DNA from 2 places in the Brevundimonas albigilva genome. Region 2 is predicted to be linked to the other one. Evidence: predicted binding sites of a transcription regulator. Region 2 holds the regulator's gene; the other holds the start of a gene.

Region 1 (9,300 bases), 210 kb from region 2:
CACGCGGGCCACCTCGATGCCGTCGGCGCCGGGCATGACGATGTCGGTCAGCAGCAGGTCGTAGGGGCCGTGCTCCAGGGCGTCGATGGCGTCGTCGCCGTTCTCGCAGTCGATCACCTGATGGCCCGCCCGCTCCAGCGCCCGGGTCAGGAAGCCCCGCAGGGAACTGTCGTCTTCGGCCAGAAGGATGCGCGCCATGCGGAGGTAAGCCCTGTGAAACTGACAGGACCCTAGGCGGCCAACGGTAAACCGCCGATGAAATTCAGGGGTCCGGCCGCTTCCGTCCACAGCGAAACGGGTTATGGCGGAGACATGACCGGCGGCGACGCGCCCTTTCTGATCACCCGCCCCCCGGCCTCGGCGCCGCGGACCGCCCTGGTCTTCGCCTCGCCCCATTCCGGCGACCGGTATCCGGCGGACATGGCCCCCGCCCCCGGCCTGTCGTCCCAGAGCCTCCGAAGCGCCGAGGACGCCCTGGTCGCGCGCCTGATCGAGGACGGGCCGGCGCACGGCGCGCCCCTGATCGAGGGCCGGATCGGCCGCGCCTATCTGGATCTGAACCGTGACCCGCACGATCTGGACCCCGCCCTGGTGGACGGCGCGCCCATCCCGGCCGGCCCCAAGGCGGCGGCGGGGTACGGCGTGGCCCCGCGCCTGGCCGGGGACGGGGCGCCGCTTTACGACCGTCGTCTGACGCTGGCCGAGGTCCAGGCCCGGATCGCCGAGGTGCACGCCCCCTATCACCGGGCGCTGGGCGAACTGATGCGCGAGACGCGGGCGGAGCACGGGCGGGCGGTGCTGATCGACTGGCATTCGATGCCCGCGCGGGCGGCCGACGTCGAGGTGGTGCTGGGCGACCGGCATGGATCGGCCTGCGCGACGCGGCTGACCCGGCGGCTTCGGGCGCTGTTCGAAGGGCTGGGCTGGCGGGTGGCGCTGAACCACCCCTACGCCGGCGGATGGTCGACCCAGCAATGGGGACGCCCCGACGACGGGGTCGAGGCGATCCAGATCGAGATCAATCGGCGGCTCTATCTGGACGAGACGACCCTGAGTCCCGGCGCCGGCTGGGGCCGCACCCGGCGGGCCTTGGGTCGGGTCGTCGCCGGCCTGTGCGCCGAAAGCTGGGCCGGCTGAGGCCCCGCCACGCCGTCGTCGATCGCGGATAAAAAAAGCCGCGCCCGAAGGCGCGGCATGAAAAGTCTATAGGGAGGAAACGCCCAGGAAGGGCAAGACGCCCGGAGGCGTCGACAGGCAATCTAGGTTGCGATGCACAATGGGTCAAGGGCGATATGCGGGCGCAGGGTCACGCCGTGTAACAGAAATGCGCCAGTGGGAACGATACCAGGCCCTGCTGGCGGTCAATTTCCGCCGGCGCGCTCCTCGCACCTGCAAAATGATCACCGATCACTCGCCCAGCAGCCGCCGCGCATTGCGGATCGCCCGGGCCGCGGGAGACGCCTCCTGCCGATAGATCAACAGGCCGAACGACGACGCCACGCCCAGAGCCAGCCAGGCCGGCCCGAACAGCCACGCCGCCGCCGCCAGAGCGAAGTAATAGCCGCGCACCCCCTGGCTGAACGCGCCCAGCGCCGGATTCAGCAACTGCCCCGCCGCTTCGGCGAAGGCCTTGCGGTCGGTCTTGTGGTGCACCTCGGGCGCGGCGCCGATCAGGGCCAGGGCGTAGTTCATCTGGCGCAGGGCCCAGATGAAGTCGAGAAAGCCCCGCGTCAGGCAGACCAACACCAGGGCCAGCTTGGCCTCCAGCAGCTTCAGCGGCACGTTCTCGGCCCCGACGGCGGCGAAACCGCGCAGCGCGCTCTCTCCTCCGAACAAGATGCCGGCCACCGCCGCGATCAGCAGCAGGTTGGTGGAGGCGAAGAAGGAGGCCGAGTTGATCGAATGGCCCATCAGCTGGCTGTCGACGAGCTTCAGCTCGCGGTGGGTCATAGACTCCATCCACACCGCCCGCACATGGACCATGTCGGCGTTCAGCGAGCCGCCGCGCCGGCTGATCGCCTTCAGCAGGGGCGCATAGCCCAGCCAGCAGATGAAGAAGAGGGCCAGGGCGGCCCAGTCGAACCATGTCATGGCCCCACCCTGACGCCCGCCATCCTCGGCGACAAGAGCCCGCGCGGGCGCGGGCGGGACTGAGGTCGCGCTTGCCGTGGGGCCGTCAGGGGCCTATCACCCTTCGCCTTTCGATTTTTGCATCGCAACAAGAACAGACGCCATGAACCTGGACGCCATCCCCGTCGGTCCCAACGCGCCTTGGGACATCAACGTCATCGTCGAGATCCCGCAGGGCGGCCTGCCGGTGAAGTACGAGATGGACAAGGCGTCCGGCGCCCTGTTCGTCGACCGCTTCCTGCACACGGCGATGTATTATCCCGGCAACTACGGCTTCGTGCCGCACACCCTGTCGGACGACGGCGACCCCTGCGACGTGATCGTGCTGAATCCGACGCCGGTGGTGCCGGGCTGCGTCATCCGCTCGCGCCCGATCGGCGTGCTGAAGATGGTGGACGAGGCCGGCGGCGACGAGAAGATCCTGGCCGTGCCGGTCGACAAGCTGAACCCCTATTACACCGAGATCGCCAGCTATCGTCAGCTGCCGGCCATCCTGATCGAGCAGATCGAGCACTTCTTCACCCGCTACAAGGACCTGGAGAAGGGCAAGTCGGTCACCGTCAAGGGCTGGGGCGACGCCGGCGAGGCCGCCGACCTGATCGCCCTGGGCATGAAGGCCCACCAGGACAAGCTGGCCAAGAACAAGGCCGCCAACGCCGCCTGATCGGGCGACATCGCCGAGCCGCATCGAGGCGCCCTCCGGCCGGAGCGGCGCCTTTTTGCTGCGCGACGCCGTGTCCGCGCGGCCCCTCTCCCGCTCGGCGGCGGGACGCCCTATCTCAGCGGCATGACCGATCTGTCCCCCCGCGAAATCGTCTCCGAACTCGACCGCTTCATCGTCGGCCAGCAGGAGGCCAAGCGCGCCGTGGCCGTGGCGCTGAGGAACCGCTGGCGCCGAAAGCGCGTCCCTGAAGACCTGCGCGACGAGGTGACGCCCAAGAACATCCTGATGATCGGCCCCACGGGCGTCGGCAAGACCGAGATCGCGCGGCGCCTGGCCAGGCTGGCCGGCTCGCCCTTCCTGAAGGTCGAGGCGACCAAGTTCACCGAGGTCGGCTATGTCGGCCGCGACGTCGACCAGATCATGCGCGACCTGGTCGAGAGCGCCCTGGTCATGGTGCGCGATCGCCGGCGCGGCGAGGTGCGCGCGCGGGCGGAGGGCGCCGCCGAGGACCGCATCCTGGACGCCCTGGTCGGTCCCGGCGCCGGGCCGGCGACGCGCGACAGTTTCCGCAAGAAGCTGCGCGCCGGCGAACTGGACGACAAGGAGATCGAGGTCGCCCTGGCCGACACCACATCGCCCATCCAGGGGCTGGACCTGCCGGGCGGCGGCAACGTCGGCCTGCTGAACCTGTCGGAGATGCTGGGCAAGATGGGCGGCGGCCGCACCAAGACGGTCAAGCTGGCCGTGCGCGACGCCACGGCCCCCCTGATCGCCGAGGAGGGCGACAAGCTGCTGGATCAGGAGAGCCTGACCAAGGAGGCCCTGCTGCTGGCCGAGAACGAGGGCATCGTCTTCCTGGACGAGATCGACAAGGTCGCCGCCCGGTCCGAGGCGCGCGGCGCCGACGTGTCGCGCGAGGGCGTCCAGCGCGACCTGCTGCCGCTGATCGAGGGCACCACCGTCTCGACCAAATACGGGCCTGTGAAGACCGACCATGTGCTGTTCATCGCCTCGGGCGCCTTCCACGTGGCCAAGCCGTCGGACCTGCTGCCCGAGCTTCAGGGCCGCCTGCCGATCCGGGTCGAGCTGAAGGCCCTGACCCGCGACGACTTCAAGCGCATCCTGACCGAGCCCGAGGCCAATCTGATCCGCCAGAACCAGGCCCTGCTGGCCACCGAGGACGTGACCCTCACCTTCACCGACGACGCGGTGGAGGCCCTGGCCGACGCGGCGGTCGCCGCCAATTCCGCCATCGAGAACATCGGCGCGCGGCGGCTCCAGACCGTGCTGGAGCGGGTGCTGGAGGACACCAGCTTCCGCGCCTCCGACCTGTCGGGCCAGACCATCGCCTTCGACGGCGACGCCGTGCGCGACAAAGTCAGCGACTTGGCGAAGAACGCGGATTTGAGTCGGTTTATACTGTAGGAAGAAGAAGCTACTCCGCCCTGAACGCTCTGGGGTCGTCTGGCCCACTGTAAGAATGCAGGTTTTCTGCAAACATCATCAGGGTTTTAGAGGCAAATTTATCCGCGTCTAATCTGAGGATTGGCAGGTCTTCTAAAAGTCCAAAACGTCCGCCGTGAGAGATTTGTGATCTGCCTTTTTGGTAAATTTGATCAACAATCTTCTCAAGAGTTCTGCCATCTGATGAGATAATCTCGCCTTTCTCTACATCCCATAATTTTTGACACAGTTGGACTATGCCGGCGTATTGGCCCCCTCCAGATAGTATATCGAGTGAAATACCGATTTTGACGATCCCTATAAAGTCATCTTGACTCCTCCGTGATTCGCCGAACCAATACATCGACTCAATCCACCGTCTCTTGAGGCCTTGGTAAGCACCAGCTTCGTCACGTCGGGTGAGGATTTCGACGATATCGCCGACCATCTGAAAATACGTTTTGGCCTCTCCGAGAAATCGTTCGATCTCGTCCTTTGACGATCGCAGGCCAAAAACCTCTCGCGATCCACTCCATCCCACAAAGCCATTCTGAAATCGCGTGGTCGTCTCTACCCGCCGAGCTTCGTAGGAGTCTGAAGGACCTCGAATTTCTCGCGATTGTGACAACGACAGCGGAAGGGCCAGTGCGTCCAATGCAACGCGAATGCATATTGAGGCATGCTCAATCGAACGCTCATAGGAGCGTTCCTTGATGGACACGCTGCCGATCCACGGAGCAGAGGCAAAATCTGACAGATGCTTCGCTTCTACGTGATCGTCAGACCCGACGGTCAACACGCGATCCCTCCACGCATTGCCTGTTTCCAAGCAAACAGGGCCGAGAAACATCCGCTGCGTATCGTGATGTCGAAACAGATGAACTTTGAAGAAGTGCTCAGACTCTCCGATCCAGTCTGATACTTCGCTGTCGATCTCGCGCCGAATTTGATCCGCTGTTAGGGCATCTTCTAATGATGCGTATTGAGGGGAGGTTATGAGACGCCCAATTGCTTTCGAAGCAGCCTTCTTTGCTTCTGCGACAGATACCTTCGATCCAGCTTCGGAGCTGCGTCTCCATTTAACCGCGATCTGATTTACGGCTCGAAGACCCTCCGGCGTGATCCAAACCACTCGGTCTTCGCCAGCCGGCAAATTTGGCGGCATGAGATAACCATCCAACAACTTCCGCATCTCGATGCGGGACTTCCCTTGGAGGGCATTTATGCCGCTGATGACCGCGCCGATGAGATTGGAATAGGGGACGTCTTGCATTCAGAAATAGAACCCCAACCCACCAACACTGGATAGTCCCAAACGAAAAAGGGCGGGCCATCGCTTGGCCCGCCCTTCCGCATTCAACGTCAGGTGACGTGGACTTAGAAGTCCATGCCGCCCATGCCGCCCATGCCGCCGCCCATGTCGGGGGCGCCGCCGGCCGAGGCCTTCTTCGGCGCATCGGCGACCGCGGCTTCCGTGGTGATCAGGATGCCGGCCACCGAAGCGGCGTCTTGCAGGGCGGTGCGCACGACCTTGGCCGGGTCGATGACGCCCATCTGCACCAGGTCGCCGTACTCTTCGGTCTGGGCGTTGAAGCCGTAGGACGCCTGGTCGTTCTCCAGCACCTTGCCGACCACGATCGAGCCTTCGACCCCGGCGTTTTCCGAGATCTGACGGATCGGCGCCTGCAGGGCGCGGCGGACGATGGCCACGCCGGCGTTCTGGTCGGCGTTGTCGCCCTTGACGTCGGCCAGGATCTTGGAGGCCTTCAGCAGCGCGATGCCGCCGCCGGGAACGATGCCTTCGTCAGCCGCGGCGCGCGTGGCGTTCAGGGCGTCGTCGACGCGGTCCTTCTTTTCCTTCACTTCGACTTCGGTCGAGCCGCCGACGCGGAGGACCGCGACGCCGCCGGCCAGCTTGGCCAGACGTTCCTGCAGCTTCTCCTTGTCGTAGTCCGAGGTGGTGTCCTCGATCTGGCGCTTGATCTGGGCCACGCGGGCTTCGATCTCTTCCTTGCCGCCGACGCCTTCCACGATGGTGGTGTCGTCCTTGGTGATCGAGACCTTCTTGGCCTTGCCCAGCATGTCGAGCGTGACGCTCTCCAGCTTGATGCCCAGGTCTTCCGAGATGACTTGGCCGCCCGTCAGGATGGCGATGTCTTCCAGCATGGCCTTGCGGCGATCGCCGAAGCCCGGGGCCTTGACGGCGGCGACGCGCAGGCCGCCGCGCAGCTTGTTGACCACCAAGGTGGCCAGGGCCTCGCCCTCGATGTCCTCGGCGATGATCAGCAGCGGACGGCCCGACTGGACCACGGCTTCCAGGATCGGCAGCATGGCTTGCAGGCTGGTCAGCTTCTTCTCGAACAGCAGGATCAGCGGCTCTTCGAGAACGGCCTCCATCTTGTCGGCGTTGGTGATGAAGTAGGGCGACAGATAGCCGCGGTCGAACTGCATGCCTTCGACGACGTCGACGGTGGTGTCGGCGGTCTTGGCTTCCTCGACGGTGATGACGCCTTCGTTGCCGACCTTGGCCATCGCCTGGGCGATCAGCTCGCCGATTTCGCTATCGCCGTTGGCCGAGATGGTGCCGACCTGGGCGATTTCCGAGTTGTTCGAGACGGGCTTGGAGTTGGTCTTGATCTCTTCCAGCACCAGGCCGACGGCCTTGTCGATGCCGCGCTTCAGGTCCATCGGGTTCATGCCGGCGGCGACGGCCTTGAGGCCTTCCTGCACGATGGCTTGAGCGAGAACCGTGGCGGTGGTGGTGCCGTCGCCCGCCTTGTCGTTCGTCTTGGACGCGACTTCGCGGATCATCTGGGCGCCCATGTTCTCGAAGGCGTCTTCCAGCTCGATTTCCTTGGCGACCGAGACGCCGTCCTTGGTCGAGCGCGGGGCGCCGAAGGACTTCTGGATCACGACGTTGCGGCCCTTGGGACCCAGGGTCACCTTGACGGCGTTGGCCAGGACATTGACGCCCTTGAGCATCTTGTCGCGGGCGTCGGTGTTGAACTGTACGATCTTGGCGGCCATGCGTGGCTGCTCCTCTGAATAGGGTGATTGGTGAATCGTGAGTCGTGATTGATGCGGATCGCGGAGCGCGCGCAGGCGCGCCGCTCACGAGTCACGCATCACGAGTCACGTTCAGGACAGGACGCCCAGGACGTCCGATTCCTTCATGATGATCAGGTCGTCGCCGTCGATCTTCACTTCCGTGCCCGACCACTTGCCGAACAGGATGCGGTCGCCGGCCTTCAGCTCCAGGGCGTTGACCTTGCCGGAATCGTCACGGGCGCCGGGGCCCACGGCGACGACTTCGCCTTCCTGGGGCTTTTCCTTGGCCGTGTCGGGGATGATGATCCCGCCCTTGGTCTTGGATTCTTCTTCAACGCGCTTGACCAGCACGCGGTCGCCGAGCGGACGAAACGCCATCGGTTGTCTCCCTTGATCCCCCGGATGGGGCGATTGTGAACAGTCGGTCGGCCCTCCCCCGATCGCCGTTTTGGCAGCCGACCGGCGAGAGTGCTAACGCGGCCGGGAGTTAGGCAGGCCCGCCGGCCGGGTCAAGCGGCGCGGCCCGGAATCTGTCGCGAAACTTCGGTGACGCATGAACTGAAGATGAACGTCCGGCTCCGGGGGCGTTCAAGGGCGGGACGTTAGAACCGACCCAACGCTCCAGGCATTTCCCTTCCGGAACGCCTCGGCGCCCAGAGACAAGGAGACGAACCATGACGAAGATGCTGAAGATCACCGCCCCCAAGGCCGTGGCTCTGGCGGCCGCCCCGGTCGTCGCCCTGACGATGATGGCGGCCCCGGCCTCGGCCCAGTCCTACCGCCACGATCGCGACCGCGACGACAACAGCGCCGAGAACGCCCTGATCGGCGCCGCCGTGGGCGGCCTGGCCGGCGCCCTCCTGGGCAATGGCGACGGCACTTATATCGCCGGCGGCGCCCTGGCCGGCGCGGCCCTGGGCGCGGTGGCCACCAATCGCGGCTCGGGCTGCGAATACTACCGCGGCGGCCGCTGCTACCGGAACCAGGGCCACTGGGAGCGCGAACACGGCATCGACCGCAGCCGGTCGGGCTACGACTACCGGTACGACAACCGGCGTTACAATTCGCGCCACGACTATCGCCGCGACCGGGACTATCGCTACGATCGTCGCTGGTAAGGCCTAGAGCCTTGAAATGAGGAAGGGCGCTCCGTTCGGGGCGCCCTTTTTCGCGGCCTCAGCCCATCAGCCGCGTCATCAGGGCCGCGGTGGACGGGTCCAGGTCCGGGCTGGGGCCGCCCGCCTGGACATCCTGCAGGATCGCCTTGGCCAGCACCTTGCCCAGTTCGACGCCCCACTGGTCGAAGCTGTTGATGTCCCAGATCACGCCTTCCACGAAGGTCTTGTGCTCGTAGAGGGCGATCAGGGCGCCCAGGGCGCCGGGCGTCACGCGCTCCATGACGATGGCGGTGGACGGGCGGTCGCCGGTAAAGGTGCGGTGAGGGGCCAGGCGCGTCGCCTCTTCCTCCGACAGGCCCTGCGCCAGGCCCTCGGCCCTGGCGGCCTCGGTCGTCTTGCCCAGCATCAGGGCCTGGCCCTGGGCCAGGGCGTTGGACCAGAGGGGCGACTCCGGCGCGTCCTCATGCGTGCGGGCCACGATCACGAACTCGGCCGGGACCACCTGCGGCCCCTGGTGGATCTGCTGGAAGAAGGCGTGCTGGCCGTTGGTGCCGGGCTCGCCGAACACCACCGGGCAGGTCTGGCGCGTCACCGGCGTTCCGTCGCGATGCACCCGCTTGCCGTTCGACTCCATCTCCAGCTGCTGCAGGAACGACGGCAGGCGGCGAAGCGCATGGGCGTAGGGCGCCACCGTTCGCGCCGGGCGGTTCAGGCCGTCGACGTTGAACACCTGGGCCAGCGCCAGCAGCACCGGCGCGTTCGTCTCCAGCGGGGCCTCGACGAAATGATCGTCCATCTGCGCCGCCCCGGCCAGCATGGCCTCGAACACCTCCCATCCCAGGGCGATGGCGCATGACAGGCTGACCGCCGACCACAGCGAATAGCGCCCGCCGACCC
Region 2 (9,300 bases):
AATGCCCGTTCTGCGGCTCCCATGCGGTGGAGAAGGCGATCATGGCCCCGTCGGTCGGCGGCACGAAGAAATCCGCCGCGCCCGACATGGCCGCGAAGATGCAGACCATGATGATGGAGGCCGCGCGCGAGGTCCGCGCCCATGTCGAGGCCAACTTCGACTATGTCGGCGACGCCTTCGCCCGCGAGGCCCGCGACATCCACGAGGGCCGGTCCGAGAAGCGCGAGATCTACGGCGAGGCCACGCCCGCCGAGGTCAGGAAGCTGAAGGACGACGGCGTCCCCGTCGCGCCCCTGCCGGCCCCGCCGCCGGACCCGACCAAGGTCAACTGATCATGGCCTCGGGGGAGGAGCGGTATCAGGAGTTCGGGCCGCCGCCGGCGCTCCGCCCCTTCGTCCGCACGATCTGGACCTACGCCGCGCCGGCGCCGACGCCGGTCGTCCAGCGCATCGCCCCCGACGGTTGCCCCGAACTGATCTTCGACATCGGCGCGCCCTATGAGGAGCAGGACGACGACGGTGAATGGCGTCTTCAGCCGTCCGCCCTCTTCGCCGGCCAGATGACCCGGCCGCTGGCGCTGCGTCCCGTCGGCGCGACCGAACTCGTCGCCATCCGCTTCGAACCGGACGGCGCGCGCGACTGGCTGGGCCTGCCGCTGCATCAGGCGACGGACCGCCGGCTTGACATGACCGGGCGTCTGCGCGGCTTCAGCGCGCCGGCGGGCGATCCGGCCGGGCAGGCGGCGGCGTTCGGGGACTGGCTGGACGCCCAGCGCCGGGCCGGCGACTGGCGCATCGACCCGCGGGTCCGCGCCGAGGTCGAGGCGGCGACCGAGGCGCGTTCAGTCCCGCCCCGCGCGCCGACCGAGCAACGCGCCCTGCAGCGCCGCTTCGCCGACCGGGTCGGCGTGTCGCCGCGCCTGCTGCGTTCCATCTTCCGCTTCCGGCGGGTGTTCGACCACGCCGCCGATCCGGCGCGGGCCGAGGGCTGGCTGGGGGCGGGGCTGGAGGCCGGCTATTTCGATCAGCCGCAGATGGCGCGCGACTTCCGCCGCTTCCTGGGCTGCACCGCCACCGACTGGGCGCGCGAACAGCACGACCTGGCGCGGGCCATCGCGTCGCAATCCTACAAGCCGGGCGTCCCGCCTTCGGCCTAGCGTCGACTTCGCAGAGAGGGAGACCCGACGATGCTGACGCTGCTGATGATCACCGCCCTGCAGGCGGACCCGCGCCCCGACCTGAGGTGGATGGCCGGCTACTGGCTGTCCTGCGAGGACGGGCGCGAGGTCTCGGAGACCTGGACCGATCCGCGCCTGGGCCTGATGGCGGGAACCTCGGTCACCGTGCGCGGCGGCCGCGTCGGCTTCGAACTGTCGCGCATCGCCCCGACGGGGCCGGCGCCGGACGCGCCCCTGGCCTATTTCGCCCAGCCGGAGGGCATGGCGGTCACCGTCTTCCCCGTCGTCGCCTCGGGGCCGAACCAGGTGACGTTCGAACAGCCCGCCCACGACTTCCCCAGGCGCATCGTCTATGAACGCGCCGGCGATATGTTGTCGGCCCGGATCGAGGGCGACATCGACGGCGAGACGAGGACGATCCGATGGCGCTTCCGGACGGCGGAACTGAACGCGCGCTGCCCGGCCTGACCGGCCTGGACTGGCGGGCCATGCGGCCCGAGGACATCGACGCGGTGGTCGAGGTCGCGCGCCTGTCCTTCCCCGACCATTTCGAGGACCGCGCCTGTTTCGAGAACCGCCTGGCGCTCTATCCGCGCGGCTGCTTCGTTCTGGCGGGAGCCGGTGCGGAGGACGGGGCGGAGCCGGCGCGGGGCTATCTGATCGCCTACCCCTGGCGGGCCGACGCGGCGCCGGCCCTGAACACGGTGATCGAGGGCCTGCCGGCCCAGGCCGAGGTTCTCTATCTGCACGACCTGGCGCTGGACCCCCGGGCGCGCGGGGGCGGCCGGACCGGCGCGGTGATCGAGCGCCTGGCCGAACAGGCGGCCGAGGACGGCTGGCCCGCCCTCGCCCTGGTCGCCGTCAACGCCGCCTCGGGCTTCTGGGCCCGCCACGGCTTCGAGCCGCGCGATCCGCCCGGCATGGCGCAAAAGCTGGCCAGCTACGGCGAAGACGCCCGCTACATGGTGCGAACCCTGGCCTGAGCCTCAGCGGGCGCATTCCTTGGGCGCGTTTCCGTCGCGCGCCCACATCGCGCACGAGCGGTCGATCTCGGCCTGGATCATCTCGCAGGGATTGGCGGCGTTGCAGGGCGGGCGGGTCGCGGGGCTGACCATCCGGCACTGTTCGGCCAGGGCCGTGGCGGCCGCCTCGCCGATCTGGTCGCGGCACGGCTGGGCGCTCGTCGCGGGCGGCGCCGGGGTTTCCGGCGCGGTCGGAACCGGCGCGGGCGCAGGCGCGACGGGCGTGACGGGTGCGGGCGCGGGGGCCGGCGCGGCGGGGGCCGGCTCCGGCGCGGACGGGGCCGGTTGCTGCTGGCAGGCGGCCAGCGCCAGGGCCAGGGACAGGATCGGGGCGTAAACGGCGGCTTTCATGACGTCCTCGCGGTCTGTTCCAGGCAAGAACGCCGCCCGGGCCGTCCGGCTCCGCCCCGCCTGGGCCGCCGGTCTCAGCGGGCGACCGCCGCCAGCGCCGCCTTCTGCAGGGCGAACAGTTCGCCGCAGCCGCTCTCGGCCAGGGAGAACAGCCGGTCGAACTCGGCGCGCGAGAAGCCGCGCTTCTCGCCGGTGGCCTGGACCTCCACGATCTGACCGGCGCCGGTCAGGACGAAGTTGGAATCCGCCTCGGCCTGGGAGTCCTCCTCATAGTCCAGGTCCAGGACCGGAACGCCGTCGCAGACGCCGCACGACACCGCCGCCACCTGGTCCAGGATCGGGTCCGCCTTCAGCACACCCTCGTCGCGCAGATAGGTCAGCGCCGAGGCCATGGCGACCCAGGCGCCGGTGATGGCGGCCGTGCGGGTGCCGCCGTCGGCCTGGATCACGTCGCAGTCCAGCACCACCTGGCGCTCGCCCAGCGCCTTCAGGTCGACCACGGCGCGCAGGGACCGGCCGATCAGGCGCTGGATCTCCTGGGTGCGGCCCGTCTGCTTGCCCGCGGCGGCCTCGCGACGGCCGCGCGTGTGGGTGGCGCGGGGCAGCATGCCGTATTCGGCCGTGACCCAGCCCTGGCCCTTGCCGCGCATCCAGCCGGGGATGGTCTCCTCGACCGAGGCGGTGACCAGGACCCGGGTGTGGCCGAAGGCGATCAGGCACGACCCCTCGGCGTAGCGGTTGACGCCCGTTTCGATGGTGACGGCGCGCAATTGGTCGTCGGTGCGTTGCGAAGGGCGCATGGCTTGTCCTTGGAAGAGCTGGCGGCGGTGCTTATCCTGAAACCATGAGCCTGATCCACCCCTCGGCCAGCCTCGCCGCCCTGGACGAGCGCGCGCGCGACATCTTCCGTCGCATCGTCGAGTCCTATCTGGACACCGGCGAGCCGGTGGGGTCGCGCACCCTGTCGCTGGGCGGGGTGGCGCTGTCGCCCGCCTCGATCCGCAACACCATGCAGGACCTGACGCTGGCGGGCCTGCTGGCCTCGCCCCACGCCTCGGCGGGGCGGATCCCGACCCATGCGGGGCTGCGGCTGTTCGTGGACGGCCTGCTGGAGATCGGCGACCTGAGCCAGGAGGAAAGGCGCGAGATCGACGGGCGCCTGGCCGGGCGGGGTCGCAACTTCGAGGCGGCGCTGGACGAGGCCTCCAATCTTCTGTCGGGCTTGGCGGGCGGCGCGGGCGTCGTGTCCAGCCCGGTCCGCGAGTCCGGGGTCAAGCACGTGGAATTCGTGGCCCTGGGCGGCGACCAGGCGCTGGCGGTCATCGTCGCCGACGACGGCACGGTGGAGAACCGGATCATGACCCTGTCGGCGGGGGTCACCCCCTCGACCCTGGTCGAGGCGTCCAACTTCCTGAACGCGCGCCTGCGGGGCCGCCCCTTCGCCGACGCCCGCCGCGAGATGGCCCGCGAGCTGGAGGCCGCCCGGGCCGAGCTGGACCAGACCGCCGCCCGTCTGGTCGAGGACGGCCTGGCCGCCTGGTCCGGCGGCCCGGACCGCGAGCGCGCCCTGATCGTGCGCGGCCGCGCCAATCTGCTGCAGGACCGGGACGGCCTGGCCGATCTGGAGCGGGTGCGGGTGCTGTTCGACGACCTGGAGCAGAAGGAGCAGCTGATCGGCCTGCTGGACGGGGTCGACGCGGCCCAGGGGGTCCGCATCTTCATCGGCGCGGAAACGCGCCTGTTTTCACTTTCGGGTTCCGCCGTGATCGCGGCGCCCTATATGAGCGGCCGGCAGCGGGTCCTGGGCGCCATCGGCGTGATCGGACCCGCGCGGTTGAACTACGCCCGTGTCATCCCGTTGGTGGACTATACCGCCCGGGTGCTGGGCCGGATGCTGGACGGGAACGACAAGTGAGCGACAAGCCCCTAAACGACGAAGACTTCACCGAGCTGGACGCCGATCAGGCCGAGGCCAACGCCGAGCACGGCCTGGACTCGCATCCGGGCGACGACCTGGCCCCGCTGGACGCCGTCATCGCCGAGCGCGACGAGTGGAAGGACCGCGCCCTGCGCGTCGCCGCCGAGATGGAGAACCTGAAGCGCCGCTCGGAGGCGCAGCAGAACGACGCCCGCGCCTTCGCCATCCAGCGCTTCGCCAAGGACCTGCTGGGCGTCGCCGACAACCTGGAGCGCGCCCTGATGGCGGCGCCCAAGGACGCCGACGGCCCCGCCGCCGGACTGGTCACAGGGCTGGAGATGACCCAGAAGTCCCTGCTTCAGGCGTTCGAGACCAACGGCCTGAAGCGCGTCGCGCCCCAGCCAGGCGACGCCTTCGACCCCCACCTGCACCAGGCCATGATGGAGCAGCCGTCCGACACGGTTCAGGGCGGCGCCGTGCTGCAGACCATGCAGCCGGGCTTCGAACTGTTCGGCCGCACGGTGCGCCCGGCCATGGTGGTGGTCGCCGCCAAGGGATCGGGCGGCGGCTCGGCGGGCGGGGGCAACCCCTATGCGGCCGCCCCGGCGTCGGGTCAGACGTTCGACGGCAAGGCCTGACGGCGCCGCCCGCCGCGCCCTGTCCATGCCCACGGTCCTCTACATCGACGCCGACGCCTGCCCGGTGAAGGAGGAGGTCTATCGCGTGGCGCGGCGCTACGGGCTGAAGACCTATGTGGTCTCCAACGGCTGGATGCAGGTCCCGCGCGAGGCGTTGATCGAGCAGGTGGTGGTCGACGCCGGCCCCGACGTCGCCGACGACTGGATCGCCGAGCGGGCGGGGCCGGGCGACGTGGTGATCACCGCCGACATCCCCCTGGCCGACCGCTGCCTGAAGGCCGGGGCCCAGGCGCTGAAGGCCAACGGCCAGCCGTTCACGCCCGATTCCATCGGCTCGGCCCTGGCCGGGCGGATGGTGGGCGAGCACCTGCGGTCGATGGGCGTGGCGACCTCGGGCCCGCCGCCCTTCTCGGCCGCCGACCGCTCGCGCTTCCTGCAGGCCCTGGACCAGGCGGTGGTCAGGGCGCGCAAGGCCGTCCGATGACGACGATCCCGGAAGAGGAACTGGAGTTCCGCTTCTACCGCGCCGGCGGGCCGGGCGGCCAGAACGTCAACAAGGTCGCGACCGCCGTGCAGATGCGCTTCGACGTCGGGAACTCGCCCAGCCTGGCGGAGGCGGTCAAGGCGCGGCTGATGAAGCTGGCGGGCAGTCGGCTGACGCTGGACGGGGTGATCGTCATCAGCGCCGTGCGGTTCCGCACCCAGGAGCGCAACCGCGCCGATGCGATGGAGCGGCTGCAGGCGATGGTCGACCAGGCCTCGGTCCGGCCGACCTATCGCGTGCCGACCCGGCCGACCAAGGCGTCCAAGGAGCGGCGGCTGAAGGCCAAGACGACGCGCGGTTCGATCAAGTCCGGCCGAGGCAAGCCGTCGCTGGACTAGGTTCGCGCCTCGCCCAGCGCCTGCAGCCCCGCGCGCGAGGGACACAGGTCGGCGATGACGCAGGCCGGGCAGTTGGGCTTTCGCGCCGTGCAGGTGTAGCGGCCGTGCAGGATCAGCCAGTGGTGCGCCTTGGGCAGCCAGTCCTCGGGCACGACGCGGAACAGCTGGGCCTCGACCTTGTCGGGGGTGGCGGCGTTGGCCAGGCCCAGCCGGTGCGAGACGCGGAAGACGTGGGTGTCGACCGCGATGGCCGCCTCGATCCCCAGCTCGTTCAGCACCACCGACGCCGTCTTGCGGCCGACGCCGGGCAGGGCCTGCAGCCCCTCGCGCGTCAGCGGAACCTCGCCGCCGTGCTGCTCCAGGACGATGCGGCTCAGCGCGATGACGTTCTTGGCCTTGTTCCGATAAAGGCCGATGGAGGCGATGTAGGGGATCAGCCCTTCCTCCCCCAGCGCCAGCATCTTCTGCGGCGTGTCGGCGACCTTGAACAGCCGGTCGGTCGCCTTGTTGACCGAGACGTCGGTGGCCTGGGCCGACAGGGCGACCGCCACCACCAGGGTGAAGGGATTGCTGAAGTTCAGCTCGGTCTTAGGATCGGGCATGACCCCGCTCAGCCGCTCGAAGATCGCCTCCACGCGGTCGGGGTCGGGCGGCCAGCCCAGCACGGGGATGGCCGCGCCGGTCATCACCGACGGACGGCGCGGCGCCGGTCCGGCCTTGCGCCTGGCGGGGGGCTTGCCGGCCACTAGCTGCGGTAGTCGCCGTTGATCTCGATGTAGCCCTTGGTCAGGTCGCAGGTCCACACCGTGGCCGAGGCGCGGCCCGAGGCGACGTCGACGGTGATGTCGATCTCGGGGTTCCTCATATAGGCGCTCATCTTCGCCTCGTCGTAGGTCGGGGACGGGGCGCCGTCGATCGCCGCCTGGTGCGGGCCGAACTTGATGGCCAGGCGGTCGCGGTCGACCGGCTCTTCGGTCTTGCCCACGGCCATGACGACGCGGCCCCAGTTGGCGTCCTCGCCGGCGATGGCGGTCTTGACCAGGGGGCTGTCGGCGATGGACTTGGCCAGCTTGCGGGCCGAGGCGGGGCTGGCGGCGCCGTCGACCGTGACCTTGACGAACTTGGTCGCGCCCTCGCCGTCGCGCACCAGCTGGTGCGCCAGGTCCAGCATGACCTTGTCCAGCGCGGCGGAGAAGCTCTTCAGCCGCCGGTCGCCCACCCGTCCGATCCGCGGCGCGCCCGAGGCGCCGGTGGCGAACAGCAGGCAGGTGTCGTTGGTCGAGGTGTCGCCGTCCACCGTCACGCTGTTGAACGTCGTGCGCACGTGCAGGCCCAAAAGGGCGCGCAGGACGTTGGGATGGATGTCGGCGTCGGTGACGATGAAGGCCAGCATGGTCGCCATGTCCGGCGCGATCATGCCCGACCCCTTGGCGATCCCGGCGATGCGGACCTTGTAGCCCTCGATCTCGGCCTCGGCGTAGGAGCCCTTGGGGAAGGTGTCGGTGGTCATGATCCCCCGACCTGCGCGCGCCCACTGTTCGGTGGGCGGCACGTCGCCGTCCAGGGCGTGCTCGACCTCGGGCAGGCGGGCGACGATCTTCTTGTCGTCCAGCACCACGCCGATCACCCCGGTCGAGGCCAGCATGACGTCGCGCTGGCGGCAGCCGAAGCGTTTGGCGACCTCCGAGGCGGTGCGGCGGGCGGCGTCGGCACCGGCCTTGCCGGTGAAGGCGTTGGCGCAGCCGGCGTTGACGACCAGGGCGCGCACGTCCTTGCCGCCCTCGCTCGCGCCCAGCTGCTTCTTGCACCAGTCGACCGGCGCCGACCCGATCTTGTGGCGGGTGAAGACCCCCGCGCAGCTGGTTCCCCGCGCGAAGCGGAACACCACCAGGTCGTCGCGCTCGTGCTTGTAGAAGCCGGCGCGGGCGGCGGCGATCTCGACCCCGCCGATGGGCGGAATGGCGGGGAAGGGCACGGCCAGGGGCGAAATCTTCAGGCCCGGCTTGCCGGCCGGCGGCGGGGCGGCGGCGGGCTCGGCGGCGGCGGGCGCTCGCGTCGCCCGCTTCAGCGCCGAGGCGAAGGGGTCCAGGGCCTTTTCGAACGCCTGCTCGATCTTCTGGCTGGCCTTGGGGCCGGGCTTGCTCGGGGTCTTGGACATGTCAGGCGGCCGGGGCGGGAGGGGAGGGGGCGGGCGCGGCGGAGGGGGGCGGCGCCGGCGATGCGGGCGCGGGCGCGGGCGGGGCGGCGGGCGTCAGCACCTCGACCCGGGCCTTGCCGCGCAGCTGCTCCAGCAGCTGGCGCACCCCCTCATAGGTCAGATAGCGCACGATCTGAGGACGCGCCTGCTCCAGCGTCGGCGGGTTCTCCTTGCGTCGATCCTCGATCTTCAGCACGGCCCAGCCGCCCTCGGTCTCAAACGGGCCGACCACGGCGCCGGCGGGCTTGTCGCGCAGGGCGTCGGCGTAGGCCTGGGGCAGGACGTCCAGCGTCGAATAGCCCAGGTCTCCGCCGGAGAAGCGCGTCGCCTCGTCGATGGAGCGTTCCGTGGCCACGGCCTCGAACCCGGCGCCCTGGGCCAGGACGCCGACCACCGCATCGGCCTCGGGCTTGGTGCGCGACAGGATCAGGCGCAGCCGATACTCCTCGGACGACCGCGCCAGCCGCAGCTGTTCGTTGTAGAGGCGCTGGACGTCCTGGTCGGTGACGGCGTCGTTGACCACGCTCTCGACCAGCATGTCGCCCAGGATGCGTTCGCGCGTCGCCTCCAGCCGCCGCTGCGCCAGGGGCGAGGCGTCCAGCCGGCGCCGTTCGGCCTCGCGCGCCAGCAGCTTCTGGTCGATCACCTCGTCCAGGACGCGGCGGAACAGGTCCGAGGCGGGATCCAGCGGCTCGCCCTCGCCGACCAGCCCCTGGGCCACGGCCTCGCGCCGCACGTCGGAGGCCCAGATCGTTCGGTCCTGCACCCGCGCCACGGCCTGGTCGCCCTTTTCCGGCGGCGCGTCCTCGCCGCCGCGCGAACAGGCCGACAGGGCCAGCGCGGCGCTCACGGCGGCGATGGCCAGGAAGGAGAACGGTCGCCGGACTGGGATCAAGGGGGCGCTCCGTCGCTGGGGCGAGAAGGCCCTCGCGTTGACAGGGATAAGGCCGGTGCTTAAGTCCCGCCTGCGCCCAAGTCGAGGGGTTTTGATCGTCTGCGCGGCCCTTCGCGCGCGCCCGTGGCGGCGCTTTCGAGGGTCGCCGCCGGTCCGGGCCTCTCCCGCGGCGTCCGTATCGCCGCCCCCCTTCAGGGATTCCAGAGCCGCTCCTTCGACG

The links. Region 2 encodes HrcA, which represses chaperone genes, less so after heat shock. Its sites were predicted from a motif close to GTTAGCANTCNNNNNNNNNGANTGCTAAC; they were not measured.
Region 1: a site for HrcA is predicted at 7,733-7,761, ahead of groES (co-chaperone GroES). Genes of this name have one in related genera too.

What each region holds. Positions count from the first base shown of each region.
Region 1 is NZ_CP097649.1:2,978,072-2,987,371, forward strand. Features, by position in the region: gene cpdR (cell cycle two-component system response regulator CpdR) at 1-198, opposite strand, end outside; gene M8231_RS14880 (N-formylglutamate amidohydrolase) at 313-1,137, shown strand; gene M8231_RS14885 (DUF599 domain-containing protein) at 1,408-2,091, opposite strand; gene ppa (inorganic diphosphatase) at 2,234-2,794, shown strand; gene hslU (ATP-dependent protease ATPase subunit HslU) at 2,918-4,219, shown strand; gene M8231_RS14900 (hypothetical protein) at 4,230-5,510, opposite strand; gene groL (chaperonin GroEL) at 5,615-7,264, opposite strand; gene groES (co-chaperone GroES) at 7,376-7,663, opposite strand; gene M8231_RS14915 (hypothetical protein) at 7,960-8,403, shown strand; gene pgi (glucose-6-phosphate isomerase) at 8,462-9,300, opposite strand, start outside.
Region 2 is NZ_CP097649.1:3,189,577-3,198,876, reverse strand. Features, by position in the region: gene M8231_RS16040 (DUF1178 family protein) at 1-332, shown strand, start outside; gene M8231_RS16035 (helix-turn-helix domain-containing protein) at 335-1,156, shown strand; gene M8231_RS16030 (DUF6265 family protein) at 1,187-1,645, shown strand; gene M8231_RS16025 (GNAT family N-acetyltransferase) at 1,600-2,160, shown strand; gene M8231_RS16020 (hypothetical protein) at 2,164-2,550, opposite strand; gene rph (ribonuclease PH) at 2,625-3,350, opposite strand; gene hrcA (heat-inducible transcriptional repressor HrcA) at 3,395-4,465, shown strand; gene grpE (nucleotide exchange factor GrpE) at 4,462-5,106, shown strand; gene M8231_RS16000 (YaiI/YqxD family protein) at 5,132-5,590, shown strand; gene arfB (alternative ribosome rescue aminoacyl-tRNA hydrolase ArfB) at 5,587-5,988, shown strand; gene nth (endonuclease III) at 5,985-6,674, opposite strand; gene argJ (bifunctional glutamate N-acetyltransferase/amino-acid acetyltransferase ArgJ) at 6,734-8,146, opposite strand; gene M8231_RS15980 (peptidylprolyl isomerase) at 8,148-9,077, opposite strand.